3 regions of the Streptomyces sp. NPDC088350 genome follow, and region 1 is predicted to be linked to each of the others. Evidence: riboswitches for the same ligand, from Rfam matches in the RefSeq annotation. Region 1 holds a riboswitch; each other region holds the start of a gene.
The links. A riboswitch is a leader RNA that binds a small molecule or an ion and turns the genes downstream of it on or off. The one in region 1 is predicted to bind thiamine pyrophosphate.

Region 1 (5,713 bases):
CAGCGCGTACGCAAGACCCGGTACGACGGCCGAGGGCGGCGGGACGTCCTCGTGCAGGTGCTTGTAGAGCACGATCGCGGGGGAGTCCCCGTCGTGCGGCTTCTGGCCGGTCAGCATCTCGTACAGGACGACACCGCACGCGTACACGTCGACCCGGGGGTCGGCGGTGCCGCCCTCGATCTGCTCCGGCGCGAGATACGACACCGTGCCGAGCAGCGACCCTGTGGTGCTGGTCACCGTGTCGACTGACCTGACCAGCCCGAAGTCGGCGACCTTGACCCGGCCGTCATCCCCTATGAGCACGTTCTCCGGCTTCATGTCCCGGTGCACGAACCCGGCCCGGTGCGCGGCGCCCAGCGCGGCCAGCACCGGCTCCAGGATGTCGAGGGCGGCGCGCGGCTGCAGCGCCCCGCGCTCGCGCAGCACGTCCCGCAGGGTGCAGCCGGCGACGTACTCCATGGCCAGATAGACGTACGACCCGTCGGTGCCCTGGTCGAAGACCTGCACCACGTTCGGATGAGCCAGCCGTGCCACCGACTTGGCCTCGCGGATGAACCGGTCGACGAAGGTGGCGTCGGCCGCCAGCGTCGGGTGCATCACCTTGAGCGCGAGAACCCGGTCCAGGCGGGTGTCCACGGCCCGGTAGACCGTGGCCATCCCGCCGACGGCGATCCGCGCGTCGACGCGATACCGGCCGTCGAGCAACTGCCCGACGAGAGGGTCATGAAGGGTCGTATCCACGCAGGTGAGTGTACGAGCCGACACTGACAGCGCCCTCTTTTCGGCCAGTTTCGGGGCGGTACTGCAGCGGAGCTGTGACGCATCCCACGCACGGGCAGCCTCCCGCGGCGAGGCACCCCCACAGGAGAGGTCCACTTTGCAGCCGACCGTAAACGGGCGGCGCGCGGGTGGGAGATCAGAAGGCCGGACGTTCCGGGTCCAGCCGTGCCAGCCCCTCCGCAGGAGAAGACGCCGAGGCGAAATACCGGCGGGGGATCCGCCCCGCCCGATACGCCGACCGCCCCGCCTCCACAGCGCCCCGCATCGCCGAAGCCATCAACACCGGTTCCCGCGCCCGCGTCACCGCCGACGCAAGCATCACCCCCGCACACCCCAGCTCCATCGCGAACGCCGCGTCGGACGCCGTACCGGCCCCCGCGTCCAGAATCACCGGTACACGCGCGTGCTCGGTGATCAACTGGAAGTTGTGCGGGTTGCGGATCCCGAGCCCGGAACCGATCGGCGACCCCAACGGCATGATCGCCGCACACCCGACGTCCTCCAGCTTCCGCGCCAGCACAGGATCGTCGTTCGTGTACGGCAGCACCGTGAAGCCGTCGTCGACCAGGGTCTCGGCGGCGTCGAGCAGCTCGATCGGGTCCGGGAGCAGTGTCCGCTCGTCCGCGATGACCTCCAGCTTGACCAGGTCCGTCCCCAGCGCCTCCCGCGCCAGCCGCGCCGTCAGCACCGCCTCGCCGGCCGTGAAGCAGCCCGCGGTGTTGGGCAGCACCCGGATGCCGAGCCGCTCCAGGACGGACAGCACCGAACCGTGCACGGAAGCGTTGACGCGCCGCATCGCGACCGTCGTGAGCTCCGTCCCGGAGGCCACCAGCGCGCGCTCCAGGACGTCGAGGCTGGGCGCGCCTCCGGTGCCCATGATCAGCCGGGACGTGAAGGACGTACCACCGAGGACGAAGGGGTCGTCGGCCATGGGTCAGCCTCCTTGGACGGCGGTGAGGACCTCGACGCGGTCTCCCTCGGAGAGGGACGTCGACGGCCACTCCGCGCGCGGGACGACGGTTTCGTTGAGGGCGGCGGCCACGCCGGAGGGAGCCGGGGTCAGAGCACGCACGAGAGTGTCGAGAGCGGTGCCGGGCGCGATCTCCCGGCGCTCCCCGTTGACGGAGACGTTCATACGGGCTGCTCCAGGAGTGCTCCGGCGCCGAACCGTTTCGGCGTGAACGGGCGTGCCTCGTCCGGGAGTTCACCGGTGGCCAGCGCGTGTGCCAGGGCGTCGCCGGTGACCGGTGTGAGCAGCACGCCGTTGCGGTAGTGCCCGGTGGCCAGCAGCAGTCCCGGCAACTCGGTCGGGCCGAGCAGCGGCGCGTTGTCGGGGGACCCCGGGCGCAGTCCGGCGCGGGTCTCGGTGAGCGGGAGTTCGGTGATCCCGGGGACCAACTCGTGGGCGTCGCGCAGCAGTTCGTAGACGCCGCCCGCGGTCACCGTGGTGTCCCAGCCCAGTTCCTCGCTGGTGGCGCCGACGACCAGCTCGCCGTTCTCGCGCGGCACCAGATACACCTGGCTGCCGCGCACCACGGCCCGCACGGTCCGGTTCAGGAACGGCGCGTACCGCTCCGGCACGGTCAGCCGCAGCACCTGTCCCTTCACGGGCCGTACGGGCGGCAGGACGTCGTCCGGGACCCCCTTCAGCCGCCCGCTGAGGCTGCCGGCCGCGAGCACCACCTGGCCCGCGCCCAGCGCTTCGCCCTCGCGCGTGACGACGCCCGTGGCGCGGTCCCGCTCGACCGTGAGCCGCTCGGCCCAGGTCCGGTGGAAGACGACCCCGGCACGCTCGCAGGCGGCCACCAGCGCCCCCGCGAGCCGCCGCGGGTCGACCTGGTGGTCGCCGTCGACCCTGAGCCCCCCGCGCACGCCCGGCGCGAGCATCGGCTCCAGGCGCCGGCACTCGCGCCCGGACAGCCACTCGGAGTCGAGCCCCGACTGGTGCTGCAGGGCGTGCAGTTCGCGCAGATGGGCCCGGTCGTCGGCGTCCAGGGCGACGGCGAGGGTGCCGCAGCGCCGATAGCCGAGGTCGAGGCCGGTGAGGTCGGTCAGCTCGGCGACGAAGTCCGGGTAGCGGTGCGCCGAGGCGAGATTGAGGGCGAGCAGGGTCTGTTCGCCGTGGTGCAGTTCCGTTACGGCGGCCAGCATGCCGGCGGCCACCTGCGCGGCGCCGCCGCCCGGCCCCGGGTCCACGACGGCCGTGGCGAACCCGCGTCGCGTCGCGCGCCAGGCCGTGACCAGTCCGATGATTCCGCCCCCGACGACGAGGACGTCTGACGTACGTGCAGGCATGGGCGTCCAGCCCCTCCCTTCGCCGGCATGACCCGGATCAGGTTCGTACGGTCGGAGGCCGCCAGCCTCCCTCTCAGCCCGGTACGTCCGGACTCCCGCGAGTGCTTTACCTTGGCCAGCCTAGCCCGCCGTCGGCATTGTGGAACAGGTCACCTCACGCGCCCCCTGACTGACGAATTGTCAGGTGTCTATGGTGATCGGGTGAGCGAGCAGACGCGGGAACAGGGTGCGGTGGCGGTACGGCGCGTGGTCGTCGTCGGCGCGGGCATGGCCGGGGTGCAGACCGCCGTCGCCCTGCGGGATCAGGGCTTCACCGGCACCGTCACACTGATCGGCGCGGAACCCCATCAGCCCTACGACCGGCCGCCGCTGTCCAAGGCCGTCCTGCTCGGCAAGGCCGAGGGCTCCGCCTTCGACGTCGACTTCGAGGCGCTCGGCATCGAAGTGCGGCTGGGGCGCGAGGTGTTGGGCGTACGCCCCGCCGACCACGAACTGGACACCGCCGAGGGCCCGGTGCCCTACGACGTCCTCGTGCTCGCCACCGGCGCCGAACCGATCCGGCTGCCGGGCGCCGACGGCGTCCCCGGCGTGCATCTGCTGCGCACCCTGGACGACGCCGAGCGGCTGCGGCCGGTGCTCGCGCGGCAGCACGACATCGTGGTCGTCGGCGCGGGCTGGATCGGCGCGGAGTTCGCCACGGCCGCGCGCGAGGCGGGCTGCGCGGTGACCGTCGTAGAGGCCGCCGACCGGCCGCTCGCGGGCGCGCTGCCCGCCGAGGTGGCCGCCCCGATGGCCGCCTGGTACGCCGACGCCGGAGCCGTACTGCGGACGCACGCACGCGTGAAGCACGTCGAACCCGGCGCGGTGGTGCTCGACGACGGCTCACTGCTGCCCGCGGGCGCCGTCGTGGTCGGCATCGGCGCCCGCCCCGCCACCGCCTGGCTGACGGGCGCCGGCATCGAACTGGGCGCACACCGCGAGGTCCTGGCCGACGAGGGGCTGCGCACCTCGGTGCCGGACGTGTACGCGGTCGGCGACTGCGCCTCCTTCCCTTCGGGAAGGTACGGCGAGCGACTTCTGGTCCACCACTGGGACAACGCCCTCCAGGGCCCCCGCACGGTCGCCGCGAACATCATCGGAGAGATGCCGGCGGTCTACGACCCGGTGCCCTACTTCTGGTCCGAGCAGTTCGGCCGCTTCGTCCAGTACGCGGGCCACCACGCGTCCGCCGACACCACCCTGTGGCGCGGTGACCCGACCACCCCGGCCTGGAGCGTGTGCTGGCTGCGCGAAGGCCGTCTGGTGGCCCTCCTGGCCGTCGGCCGCCCCCGCGACCTGGCCCAGGGCCGCCGGATGATCGAGTCGGGCACCCCGATGAATCCCGAGCTGCTGGCGGACCCTTCTCTCCCGATGAAGGCCGCTATCGCCTAGTTCGAACCCCCGGGTCGGACCGGCCCGACTTCCGACTGTCAGTCCGGGATGGCACGCTGTTTACGTGACCGAGATTGACGCAAAGATCGATGCTCTCGTCCCCGCCTGGCTCACGCTGCCCGACATCGCAGAGATGCTCGATGTCGAGGTGACACGCGTGCGGCAGCTGGTCAAGGACGGCCAAGTCATCGCCGTACGCCGTGGTGAGAACCGCGCGCTGCACGTCCCCGCCGCCTTCATCGACGGGACCGAGCAGAAGGTCGTCAAGGGCCTCACGGGGACCCTGACGCTCCTGCGGGACGACGGCTTCTCCGACGAAGAGATGCTCGAGTGGCTCTTCACCCCCGACCCCAGCCTGCCCGGCACGCCCGCGCAGGCGCTGAGCGAGAATCGCGGCACGGAGGTGAAGCGCCGCGCCCAGGCGCTCGCCGTCTGACCCGCACGACCGACCGGTGTACGGGCCGCGGCCACGCTCCAGCGCGGCCCGTACGCAGGACCACCACGCAACGACAACGGGGGACACACGCATGGCCGACACCGCCGCGACCGCCGCTCGCGCGGAACTCGCCGACGCCCGGGTCTACCTCTGCACGGACGCACGTCGGCGCCAGGGCGACCTCGCGGAGTTCCTGGACGCAGTCCTGGCCGGCGGGGTCGACATCGTGCAGCTGCGCGACAAGGGCATGGAGGCCGCCGAGGAGCTGGAGCACCTCCAGGTGTTCGCCGACGCCTGCGCCCGGCACGGCAGGCTGCTCGCGGTCAACGACCGCGCGGACGTCGCCCACGCCGCCGGCGCCGACGTACTGCACCTGGGCCAGGGCGACCTCCCGGTCCCCGCGGCCCGCGCGATCCTCGGCGACGACGTACTGATCGGGCGCTCCACGCATGCCGAGTCGGAGGCCGCCGCAGCCGCGGTCCAGGAGGGCGTGGACTACTTCTGCACCGGCCCCTGCTGGCCGACTCCCACCAAGCCCGGCCGCCACGCCCCGGGCCTCGACCTGGTCCGGTACACGGCCGCCCTCGGCACCGACCGCCCCTGGTTCGCCATCGGCGGCATCGACCTCGGCAACCTCGACGAGGTGCTCGCAGCGGGCGCCCGCAGAGTCGTCGTCGTACGGGCCATCACGGAGGCCGGCGACCCGGGAGCGGCGGCGGCGGAGTTCGCCAAGCGGCTCCGGCAGCTCTGACGGCGACCGTCCAGGGGTCG
Region 2 (5,713 bases), on a different contig from region 1:
CCGCGACGGCGAGATCGAGGTCATGTGCGTCTCCGACACCCCGGGCAATCCGGCGGTCGAGGAGTGGGCCGACTTCCGTGAGACGGGGCACGCGCACGCGATCGGGCAGTGTCTGCTGGCTCAGCTGGACGAGGAGGCCCGGCGCGACCACCTCGACCGTTTCCCCGTGCGGTCCCTCACCCCGTACACCGTGCGGGACGGCCACTCCCTGCTGCGGCGCCTGGACGGGATGCGGCGGATGGAGCCGGTGGTGGAGCGTCAGGAGTACGCGCTGGGGACGGTCTGCGCGGCGATTCCGATCACGCTCGGCACCACGGCCGCCACGATGGCCATCTCCCTGCCCGCGCATCAGGCCGAACGGCTGCCGGCCGCGGCCCGGCAACTGCAGACCGAGGTCGGCAGGCTTGTGGGGTCGCTCGCGCTCTCTATCAGCATCTGAAAAATTACTCCTTGTGATCTGCCGTGCACGTTCAGCAATATTCCTTCAGTGTCACAGGGATCATTCCCAGCCAGTCGGCGGCAATTGACGGGATAGGCGATGCGCGAGTCCGTACAGGCAGAGGTCATGATGAGCTTCCTCGTCTCCGAGGAGCTCTCCTTCCGTATCCCGGTCGAACTGGGCTACGAGACATGCGATCCGTACGCCGTGCGGCTGACCTTCCATCTGCCGGGGGACGCCCCGGTGACCTGGACCTTCGGCCGGGAGCTGCTGATCGACGGGGTGGGCAGGCCGTGCGGGGAAGGGGATGTGCACATCGCCCCCGTCGATCCCGAGACGCTGGGCGAGGTGCTGATCCGGCTTCAGGTGGGCAGCGACCACGCGCTGTTCCGCACCGGCGCGGCACCGCTCGTGGCGTTCCTCGACCGCACCGACCGGCTGGTTCCGCTCGGTCAGGAGCGTGCCCTCGCGGACTTCGACGCCCACCTCGACGAGGCGTTGGACCGCATCCTGGCAGAGGAACAGAGCGCCGGCTGAAGCGCTGTCACGGCGGTGTTGGGCCGATTAGCTGGCGTAACGCTTCTGCTCAGCTCTGCGCGGCGGTTCTCGCCGTCCTCAGTGCTTGCGGCGCCGGCCCTTCCCGCCGCGTGCCGGTGCGGGCTTGGCGCCCGGCGCCGCAGTAGCCGCCGCCGGTGCTCCCGCCGTAGCCGCTGCCCGTCCTCCCGCCGGAGCCTTCTCGGGTCCCGGTCGGTCCGCCGAGACCACCAGGGCGGCGAGGGCCGTGGTGACCGGTACCGACGCGACCAGGCCGATCGAACCCACCAGCGTGCGCACGATCTCCTCGGCTACCAACTCGCTGTTGGCGACCGCCCCGACGCTGCTCTGCGCGATGGAGAAAAGCAGCAGCAGAGGCAGGGCGGCGCCCGCGTAGGCGAGGACGAGCGTGTTGACGACGGAGGCGATGTGGTCGCGGCCGATACGGATGCCGGCGCGGTACAGCCCGCGCCAGCCCATCGACGGGTTGGCCTCGTGCAGCTCCCAGACCGCCGATGTCTGCGTGACCGTCACATCGTCGAGCACACCGAGCGAACCGATGATGACGCCGGCGAGGAGCAGACCGCTCATGTCGATCGACGGGTAAAGGCCATGGATCAGGCCCGTGTTGTCGTCCGTGTTACCGGTGAGCGCGGCCCAGCCGATGAACACCGACCCCAGGACGCCGATGAGCACCAGCGACATCAGCGTGCCGAGCACCGCCACCGATGTACGGGCCGACAGGCCGTGGCACATGTAGAGGGCGATCAGCATGATGGCGCTCGACCCGACCACCGCCACGATCAGCGGGTTCGAGCCGTGCAGGATTGCGGGCAGGATGAAGAAGTTCAGGATCATGAAGCTGATGGCCAGCGCGATCAGTGCCATGACACCGCGCAGCCGTCCCACCACCACGACGGCCAGCGCGAAGATGCCGGCGAGCAGCGCCATCGGGAACTTGCGGTTCACATCGGCGACCGAGTACTGCAGATCCCGGGGCGCGGAGGGTTCGTACGCGACCACGACCTTCTCGCCCTGATGCAACTGCCGTGACTGGTCGGGCTGCACGATCTCCGTGAACGTACGGCCCTTGTCCTTGCCGGTGCCGACCGTGACCGTGGCCTTCTTGCAGGTGCCGCCCGCCTCCTGCTGGGCGGAGGAGCCCTCGGCGGTGGAGGTGTCCCCGGTCGCGCTCCCGCCCGAGGCGTTCACCGACGCGCAGCTCACGCTGACGACCTTGGTGACCGTCGCCTGCTGCGTCTGCCGGTCGAAGCCGACCCCGGTGCGCTTGTGCGACGGGGCGCCGCCGGGCCACAGCACCACCATGCCGACCACGACCGCCACGGTGAACGGGATCAGGATCGCCGCGATGACCTTTCGGAGATGCCGGGAGACGGGGGCGGCGGGGCCGTGACTGTGGGAATGACCGTGTCCGCCGCCCGCACCGGAACCGTGTCCGCCGTCCCCGCTGGAGCCGTGGTCGTCCCCGGAACCCGATCCGGAACCATGGTCGTCCCCGGACCCGTGGCCGTGGTCGCCTCCGGGACCGTGGTCGTGGCCATGGGGCGGCCCGGTCGGCGGGTACGGGGGCTGCTGCGTCGTGGTCACCGCCCGATCATCGCAAGAACGCCGGAGGCCCACTGTTCACCGCGCCACTTATGACGCTAGCGTGGAGGCACCTTTGCACACGCGGGAGCTCGGAGCACCGGGCTGAGAGGGCGCTGACCTTCGTCTCTGCGATGTTTCACGGGAAACGTCACCTGAATCGAGTGATGTTTCACATGAAACATCGGCTGACGGAAGCCGCTGCGTCGACCGCCGAACCTGTTACCGGGTAATGCCGGCGTAGGGAGTAGGTCTCATGACCAACAAGGACGTACGCACGTCTGCCTTCAGCCAGGACGAACAGCCCATTCCGGGCGAAGAGTTCGCGCGGGCCGGGCAGTCCACAGAGGCCGAGCAGTCCGCGGCGAACGGAAAGCCGACGGAGGCCGAGCGGCGCATCGGCTGGCACAAGGGGTACGTCGCGGGCTCGCGCCCCGATCTGCGGGTGCCGGTCCGTCAGGTGCACCTCACCAATGGGGAGTCGGTGACGCTGTACGACACCTCCGGCCCGTACACCGATCCGCTCGTCGACACCGATGTCCGCAGGGGGCTGGCGCCGCTGCGGGAGAACTGGATCATCGCCCGCGGCGACACCGAGGAGTACGCGGGCCGTCCCGTTCGCCCCGAGGACGACGGAATCAAGCACACCTCACCGCGCGGTGGGCTGCGCAACCTCGACGCGGTCTTCCCCGGGCGGCCTCGTCAGCCGCGACGCGGACGCGACGGCGTGGCGGTCACGCAGCTCGCCTACGCGCGACGGGGCGAGATCACGCCCGAGATGGAGTTCGTGGCCGTACGGGAGAACGTTTCGCCCGAGGTGGTCCGGGAGGAGATCGCGGCCGGGCGGGCGGTGCTGCCAGCCAACGTCAATCATCCCGAGATCGAGCCGATGATCATCGGCAAGCGGTTCCTGGTGAAGGTCAACGCCAACATCGGCAATTCCGCGGTCACTTCCTCCATCGAGGAGGAGGTCGAGAAGATGACCTGGGCGACCCGCTGGGGCGCCGACACGGTCATGGACCTGTCCACCGGCCGCAACATCCACACCACCCGCGAGTGGGTGCTGCGCAACTCCCCCGTCCCCATCGGCACGGTGCCGCTCTATCAGGCGCTCGAAAAGGTCGACGGCCGCGCCGAGGAGCTGACCTGGGAGATCTACAAGGACACGGTCGTCGAACAGGCCGAACAGGGTGTGGACTACATCACGGTTCACGCGGGCGTGCGGCTGCCGTTCGTACCGCTGACGGCGAACCGCAAGACCGGCATCGTCTCGCGCGGCGGCTCGATCATGGCGGCGTGGTGCCTGGCGCACCACAAGGAGTCTTTCCTGTACGAGAACTTCGAGGAGCTGTGCGAGATCCTCGCCGCCTACGACGTCACCTACTCGCTGGGTGACGGCCTGCGGCCGGGGTCGATCGCGGACGCCAACGACGAGGCGCAGTTCGCGGAGTTGCGGACGCTCGGGGAACTCAACACGATCGCGAAGCGTTTCAATGTACAGACCATGATCGAGGGCCCGGGACATGTCCCGATGCACAAGATCAAGGAGAACATCGACCTTCAGCAGGAGATCTGTGATGAAGCTCCGTTCTATACGCTCGGCCCGCTGACGACGGACGTCGCGCCGGCGTACGACCACATCACCTCCGGCATCGGTGCCGCGATGATCGCCTGGTGGGGCACGGCCATGCTCTGCTATGTCACGCCCAAGGAGCACTTGGGCCTGCCCAATCGTGACGACGTCAAGACCGGCGTCATCACCTACAAGATCGCCGCCCACGCAGCCGACCTCGCCAAGGGGCACCCCGGTGCGCAGGAATGGGACGACGCGCTGTCCGACGCCCGCTTCGAGTTCCGCTGGGAGGACCAGTTCAACCTGGCCCTCGACCCGGACACGGCACGGGAATTCCACGACGAGACGCTTCCGGCGGAGCCGGCCAAGACGGCGCACTTCTGCTCGATGTGCGGGCCGAAGTTCTGCTCGATGAAGATCAGCCAAAGCATCACAGCGCAGTTCGGTGGTACGGCGGCTGCGGGGGCGACGGCTGAGGAGGTCGCCGAGGGGATGCTGCAGAAGTCGAAGGAGTTCGCGGCCAGCGGGAGCCGGGTGTACCTGCCGCTCGCTGACTGACGCTCACACGAGCGCCGCTCCGAGAAGCTCCGCTGTCGGGGCGGCGTTTCGTCGCAACTGTTTGTGGACGCCGGTGGGTCCGGTGGTGGTTGGTGGTGTCGACCGCATATTGAGTTGCCCAGCTGACAGGGGGACACGAGACTCGCGACCATGTCGACCACTGCGCGCAGCCTCACGCTTGAGCACTTCCAGTGGATCGACGGCCACGCCGATGTGTGGAAGATCTTCCGCGACCCCAAGGCGCTCGCCCTGGTTGTCCGTGGTCTGGTGGACCCGTTCAAACAGGACGACATCACGGCTGTCTGTGGCATCGAGTCCCGAGGATTCCTGCTCGGGGCGGCAGCCGCCATCGAACTTGGGGTCGGATTCGTCCCGGTGCGCAAGCAAGCCGGACTCTTTCCGGGCGTGAAGGCCGTCCGGCAGACCGCTCCCGATTACCGCGGCATCCGCCACGAGCTACGCCTTCAAAGGGCGTCGCTGACCCCGACGGACTTGGTGCTGATGGTTGACGACTGGATCGAGACTGGCAGTCAGGCGACAGCTGTCCGGTTGATGGTCGAAGAGTGTGGCAGTCGCTGGGGCGGTTGCGGCGTGATCGTCGACCAAGCCAGTGACCACTGCCGATCGAACCTTGGAGTCCGTGGCATCGTCAGCGCGGCTGAGCTGCCCGCCCACAACGCGTAATAGGCGGTACGACCTGCCATACGGCATTTCATGGGTGTAGCTGTCCTCAATGAAGATCTCCCGCGACATCCGGCGTGAGCAGGGCGGGGAGTCGGGGAGAGTTCGACGAGGGCACGGCTCCGCGGCCCCTGTGACCGGGTGTTCGGCTTGCGCTCCCCTGGGTGGGGGCGCAAGCCGAGGGGCTACTCCGGCGCGTGCTCGGGCCCCCCGAAATCCGGACTGCTGAAGTCCGGGCTGCTGAAGCTCGGGCGGTGGCCCGGCTCCGGGCCGTCGTCGGGGCTGGAGAAGCCGGGGCGGTCGTAGCCGAGGTGCGGCATGCG
Region 3 (5,713 bases), on a different contig from region 1:
AGCCGGCCGCCGACGCCGACACAGCACAGCAGCCGGGCCTACTCAAGACACGCAGGAGCAAGTGGTGATCGAAGAGACCCTCCTCGAGGCCGAGGAGAAGATGGAGAAGGCCGTCGTGGTCGCCAAGGAGGACTTCGCCGCGATCCGCACCGGCCGTGCGCACCCGGCGATGTTCAACAAGATCGTGGCGGACTACTACGGAGCGCTGACGCCGATCAACCAGCTGGCTTCGTTCTCCGTGCCGGAGCCGCGCATGGCCGTGGTGACCCCGTTCGACAAGACCGCGCTGCGGAACATCGAACAGGCGATCCGTGACTCGGACCTGGGCGTCAATCCCAGCAACGACGGCAACATCATCCGAGTGACGTTCCCCGAGCTGACCGAGGAGCGCCGCAGGGACTACATCAAGGTCGCCCGGACCAAGGCCGAGGACTCCAAGGTGTCCATCCGCGCCGTCCGCCGCAAGGCCAAGGACGCCCTGGACAAGCTCGTCAAGGACAAGGAGTCCGGCGAGGACGAGGTCCGTCGCGCGGAGAAGGAGCTCGACGACACCACGGCGAAGTACGTCGCCCAGGTGGACGAGCTCCTCAAGCACAAGGAAGCGGAGCTGCTCGAGGTCTGATGAACGACTCTTCCTGGGGGGCACCGCCACAAGCCGGGTACTGGGGGCCGTCCGACCAGGGGCCTGTCCAGGGGGCTGCCCCGGCGGGTCCCACGTACGATGCGCCTGAGGCGCAGCAGACTCGCCCCATGCCCATCGTGCCCGACGAGCCCGCATACGGCGGACACCAGGATGACGACCGGGGGGCCGCTCGGCTGAGCGGCCCCTTGTTCCGCGACGAGACACAGCAGCCGCCGTACGACGTACGGCAGTCGCCGCCGTACGACCCGCGGACGCAGCCCTCTGACACGCCGCACGCGCTGCCCTACGAGGCGGTGCCGCAGAATCCGGAGCCCATGCCCGACGCCCCGCCACCGGCGCCCGCCCCGCAGAAGAAGAGCGCGGGCCGGGACCTGGGTGCGGCCATAGGGGTCGGTGTCGGACTCGGCGCGGTGATCATCGCGTCCCTGTTCGTCGTCAAGGCCGTGTTCGTCGGCGTGATAGCGGTCGCCGTCGTCGTGGGCCTGTGGGAGCTGACCTCGCGGCTGGAGGAGCGCAAGGGCATCAAGGCGCCCCTCGTGCCCCTCGCGGTCGGCGGCGCGGCGATGGTCGTCGCCGGATACGTCCGGGGCGCCGAGGGCGCCTGGGTCGCCATGGCGCTCACGGCGCTCGCCGTCCTCGTCTGGCGGATGACGGAACCGCCCGAGGGCTACCTCAAGGACGTCACGGCGGGCGTCTTCGCGGCGTTCTACGTGCCGTTCCTGGCCACGTTCGTCGCCCTGATGCTCACCGCGGACGACGGCGCCTGGCGGGTCATGACGTTCCTGCTGCTGACCGTGGTCAGCGACACGGGCGCCTACGCCGTCGGCTGGCGCTTCGGCACGCACAAGCTCGCTCCGCGCATCAGCCCCGGCAAGACCCGCGAGGGCCTGTTCGGGGCGGTGTCCTTCGCGATGGTGGCGGGCGCGCTGTGCATGGAGTTCCTGATCGACGACGGCAGCTGGTGGCAGGGCCTCCTCCTGGGCCTCGCGGTCGCGGCCAGCGCCACGCTGGGCGACCTCGGCGAGTCCATGATCAAGCGGGACCTCGGCATCAAGGACATGGGCACGCTGCTGCCGGGGCACGGCGGCATCATGGACCGTTTGGACTCCTTGCTGCCGACGGCTCCGGTGGTGTGGCTGATGTTCGTGCTCTTCGTCGGGTCCGGCTGAAAGGCCGCCACAAAACCAGCTGACCTGCTGTTTTGCGTACGAGGGGCTCGTTGTCCACAGGGCGGCGAGTCCCTCTTCGTATGTCTGCGACACTGGTAGGGCCATGCCTAAGCCCGGAGAACTCACATTCGTCGCCCCCCGCGGAGCCAAGAAGCCCCCGCGGCACCTTGCCGATCTCACGCCCGCCGAGCGCAAGGAAGCCGTCGCCGCGATCGGGGAGAAGCCGTTTCGCGCCAAGCAGCTCTCGCAGCACTACTTCGCGCGGTTCGCGCACGACCCGGAGCAGTGGACCGACATCCCCGCCGGTTCGCGCGCCAAGCTCCAGGAGGCGCTGCTTCCTGAGCTGATGACGGTCGTGCGGCATCTGTCGACCGACCAGGACACCACCCGTAAGACGCTGTGGCGGCTGTTCGACGGGACGCTCGTCGAGTCCGTGCTGATGCGGTACCCGGACCGGGTGACCATGTGCATCAGTTCGCAGGCGGGCTGCGGGATGAACTGCCCGTTCTGCGCGACCGGACAGGCCGGACTCGACCGGAATCTCTCCACCGCCGAGATCGTGCACCAGATCGTCGACGGTATGCGGGCGTTGCGCGACGGCGAGATTCCCGGCGGACCCGCCCGCCTCTCCAACATCGTCTTCATGGGCATGGGCGAGCCCCTCGCCAACTACAAGCGGGTCGTCCAGTCCATCCGCGCCCTGACCGACCCGGAGCCGGACGGCCTCGGCCTCTCGCAGCGCGGGATCACCGTCTCGACGGTCGGACTGGTCCCGGCGATCCACCGCTTCTCCGACGAGGGCTTCAAGTGCCGGCTCGCGATCTCGCTGCACGCGCCCGACGACGAGCTGCGCGACACCCTGGTCCCCGTGAACACGCGGTGGAAGGTGCGCGAGGTCCTCGACGCCGGCTGGGAGTACGCGGCGAAGTCGGGCCGCCGCCTGTCCATCGAGTACGCGCTGATCCGCGACATCAACGACCAGGCGTGGCGCGGTGACCGCCTCGGCCGCCTCCTCAAGGGCAAGCCCGTGCACGTCAATCTCATCCCGCTGAACCCGACGCCTGGCTCGAAGTGGACCGCCTCCCGTCCCGAGGACGAGAAGGCGTTCGTCGAGGCCATCGCGGCCCACGGGGTGCCGGTCACCGTCCGGGACACCCGGGGCCAGGAGATCGACGGAGCGTGTGGCCAGCTCGCGGCCACCGAGAGGTAACCTTCACTCGTACGACCTGTACGTACATCTTCATATCCGACAGGGGAGCGCGCAGCGCTGAGAGTGCGGCAATCGGGCCGCAGACCCTCTGAACCTCGCCCAGGTCATTCTGGGTAGGAAGTTCGGTCATCACCGTGAACACCAAGAAGTACTGTGCTGTCCTCGTCGGCCTCGGCCTGGTCACGCTCTCCGCGTGCGGGTCGGGGTCGGACCAGGGCGGCGGCTCCGGATCCGACAAGACCGTCACCCTCGTCAGCCACGACTCGTGGGCCGTCTCGAAGAGCGTCCTCAAGGACTTCGAGAAGCAGTCCGGCTACACCGTCAAGGTCCTCAAGGACGGCGACGCCGGACAGGCCGTCAACAAGGCGATCCTCACCAAGGACAACCCCCAGGGCGACGTCTTCTTCGGCGTCGACAACACCCTGCTCTCCCGTGCGCTCGACAACGGTCTCTTCCAGTCCTACGACGCGAAGGGCTCGGCCACCGTCAAGCCCGCGTACCGCGTCGACGAGACCAAGCACCGGGTCACCCCGATCGACACCGGCGACATCTGCGTCAACTACGACACGGCCTGGTTCAGCAAGCACAAGCTGACCCCGCCGACCTCGTTCGCGGACCTGGTCAAGCCCGAGTACAAGAACCTCCTCGTCACCGAGAACGCCGCCACCTCCTCACCCGGCCTCGGCTTCCTGCTCGGCAGCGCCGCACAGTACGGCGACGACGGCTGGCAGGCGTACTGGACGAAGCTCAAGGCCAACGGCGTGAAGGTCGTCGACGGCTGGGAGCAGGCCTACGACCAGGAGTTCTCCGGCTCCGCAGGCGGCAAGAAGGCGGGCGGCGACCGGCCCCTCGTCGTCTCGTACGCCTCCTCGCCGCCCGCCGAGGTCATCTACGGCGACCCGAAGCCGACCACCGCGCCCACCGGGGTGTCGTACGGCACCTGCTTCCGGCAGACCGAGTACGCGGGACTGCTCAGCAACGCCCAGAACACCAAGGGGGGCAAGGCCTTCATCGACTTCCTGCTCACCAAGGAGTTTCAGGAGGACATGCCGCTCAACATGTTCGTCTACCCGGTGATCGAAGGCGCCCAGGTGCCGCAGGAGTTCGTGAAGTACGGCCGCCAGGCCCCGGACCCCGCGACCATGGCGCCCGCGAAGATCGCCGCCGACCGCGACCAGTGGGTCAAGTCGTGGACCTCGCTCGTACTGAAGTAGCTGAAGCAGCCCCGCGGAGGTCCTCCCGTAAGGGCAGCGCGACGCGGCTCGGCCTCATGGCCCTGCCCGTCGCGTTCTTCGCGGTGTTCTTCGCCTACCCGGTCGCCGCGATCGTCGCGCGCGGTCTCAAGGTCGACGGCGCCTGGCAGTGGGGCCGGATCGGGGACGTGCTCGCGCAGTCCGACATCCGGCACGTCCTGTGGTTCACCACCTGGCAGGCGCTCGCGTCCACCGCGCTCACGCTGCTGATCGCGCTCCCCGGCGCGTATGTCTTCGCGCGCTTCGACTTCCCGGGCCGGCAGGTGCTGCGGGCCGTCGTGACGGTCCCCTTCGTGCTGCCGACGGTCGTCGTCGGTACGGCGTTCCTCGCGCTCGTCGGCCGGGGCGGACTCCTCGACGACCTGTGGGGCGTACGGCTGGACACCACCGTGTGGGCCATCCTGCTCGCGCACGTCTTCTTCAACTACGCGGTTGTCGTACGGACGGTGGGCGGCCTCTGGGCCCAGCTCGACCCGCGTCAGGAGGAGGCCGCGCGGATGCTCGGCGCTTCCCGGCTCCGGGCCTGGCGGAAGGTGACGCTGCCCGCGCTCGCGCCCGCCGTGGCCGCCGCCGCGCTGATGGTCTTCCTCTTCACCTTCACGTCCTTCGGCGTGGTGCAGATCCTCGGCGGCCCGACCTTCTCGACCCTCGAAGTGGAGATCTACCGCCAGACCTCCGAGATCTTCGACCTGTCCACGGCGGCCGTGCTGACGATCGTCCAGTTCGTCGCGGTGGGCGCGATCCTCGGCGTCCACTCCTGGACGGTACGACGCCGGGAGACGGCCCTACGGCTCGTGGACCCGTCGGTGACCGCACGGCGCCCGCGCGGGGCCGGCCAGTGGGCCCTGCTCGCCGGGGTCCTCGTCTCCGTCCTCGTACTGCTCGTGCTGCCGCTCGCCGTGCTGGTGCAACGGTCCCTGGACTCACCGGACTTCGGCTACTACCGGGCGCTGACCCACGACGACGGCGGCACGTTCCTGGTCCCGCCGATCGCCGCGATCGGCAACTCGCTGGAGTACGCCGTCGCCGCCACCGCCATCGCGGTGGTGATCGGCGGTCTCGCCGCCGCGGCTCTGACCCGGCGCGACGCGGGCCGCCTGGTGCGGGGCTTCGACGCGCTGCTGATGCTGCCGCTCGGGGTGTCGGCGGTCACGGTCGGCTTCGGCTTCCTGATCTCGCTCGACACACCCCCGCTGGATCTGCGGAGTTCATGGATCCTGGTGCCGCTCGCGCAGGCGCTGGTCGGCGTCCCCTTCGTCGTACGGACGATGCTGACCGTACTGCGGGCGGTGGACGGGCGGCTGAGGGAGGCGGCGGCCGTGCTCGGGGCATCGCCGTGGCGGGTGTGGCGCGAGGTCGATCTGCCGTTGGTGCGGCGGGCGTTGCTGATCGCCGCCGGGTTCGCGTTCGCGGTGTCGCTGGGGGAGTTCGGGGCGAC

Region 2: it holds a riboswitch for thiamine pyrophosphate, as region 1 does, so the genes downstream of both, thiC (phosphomethylpyrimidine synthase ThiC) here and thiO (glycine oxidase ThiO) in region 1, are expected to answer to the same signal.
Region 3: it holds a riboswitch for thiamine pyrophosphate, as region 1 does, so the genes downstream of both, ACIQBL_RS34580 (thiamine ABC transporter substrate binding subunit) here and thiO (glycine oxidase ThiO) in region 1, are expected to answer to the same signal.

The regions. Positions count from the first base shown of each region.
Region 1 covers NZ_JBIVNL010000007.1:134,353-140,065, forward strand. The annotation lists gene pknB (Stk1 family PASTA domain-containing Ser/Thr kinase) at 1-741, opposite strand, end outside; gene ACIQBL_RS25215 (thiazole synthase) at 917-1,711, opposite strand; gene thiS (sulfur carrier protein ThiS) at 1,715-1,915, opposite strand; gene thiO (glycine oxidase ThiO) at 1,912-3,075, opposite strand; TPP riboswitch at 3,073-3,184, opposite strand; gene ACIQBL_RS25230 (NAD(P)/FAD-dependent oxidoreductase) at 3,277-4,506, shown strand; gene ACIQBL_RS25235 (Rv2175c family DNA-binding protein) at 4,571-4,942, shown strand; gene thiE (thiamine phosphate synthase) at 5,034-5,693, shown strand.
Region 2 covers NZ_JBIVNL010000012.1:84,317-90,029, forward strand. The annotation lists gene ACIQBL_RS36295 (IclR family transcriptional regulator) at 1-439, shown strand, start outside; gene ACIQBL_RS36300 (SsgA family sporulation/cell division regulator) at 539-976, shown strand; gene ACIQBL_RS36305 (YibE/F family protein) at 1,055-2,581, opposite strand; TPP riboswitch at 2,653-2,842, shown strand; gene thiC (phosphomethylpyrimidine synthase ThiC) at 2,835-4,709, shown strand; gene ACIQBL_RS36315 (phosphoribosyltransferase) at 4,860-5,393, shown strand; gene ACIQBL_RS36320 (hypothetical protein) at 5,645-5,713, shown strand, end outside.
Region 3 covers NZ_JBIVNL010000011.1:88,672-94,384, reverse strand. The annotation lists gene frr (ribosome recycling factor) at 65-622, shown strand; gene ACIQBL_RS34590 (phosphatidate cytidylyltransferase) at 622-1,812, shown strand; gene rlmN (23S rRNA (adenine(2503)-C(2))-methyltransferase RlmN) at 1,916-3,022, shown strand; TPP riboswitch at 3,054-3,160, shown strand; gene ACIQBL_RS34580 (thiamine ABC transporter substrate binding subunit) at 3,157-4,236, shown strand; gene ACIQBL_RS34575 (ABC transporter permease) at 4,293-5,713, shown strand, end outside.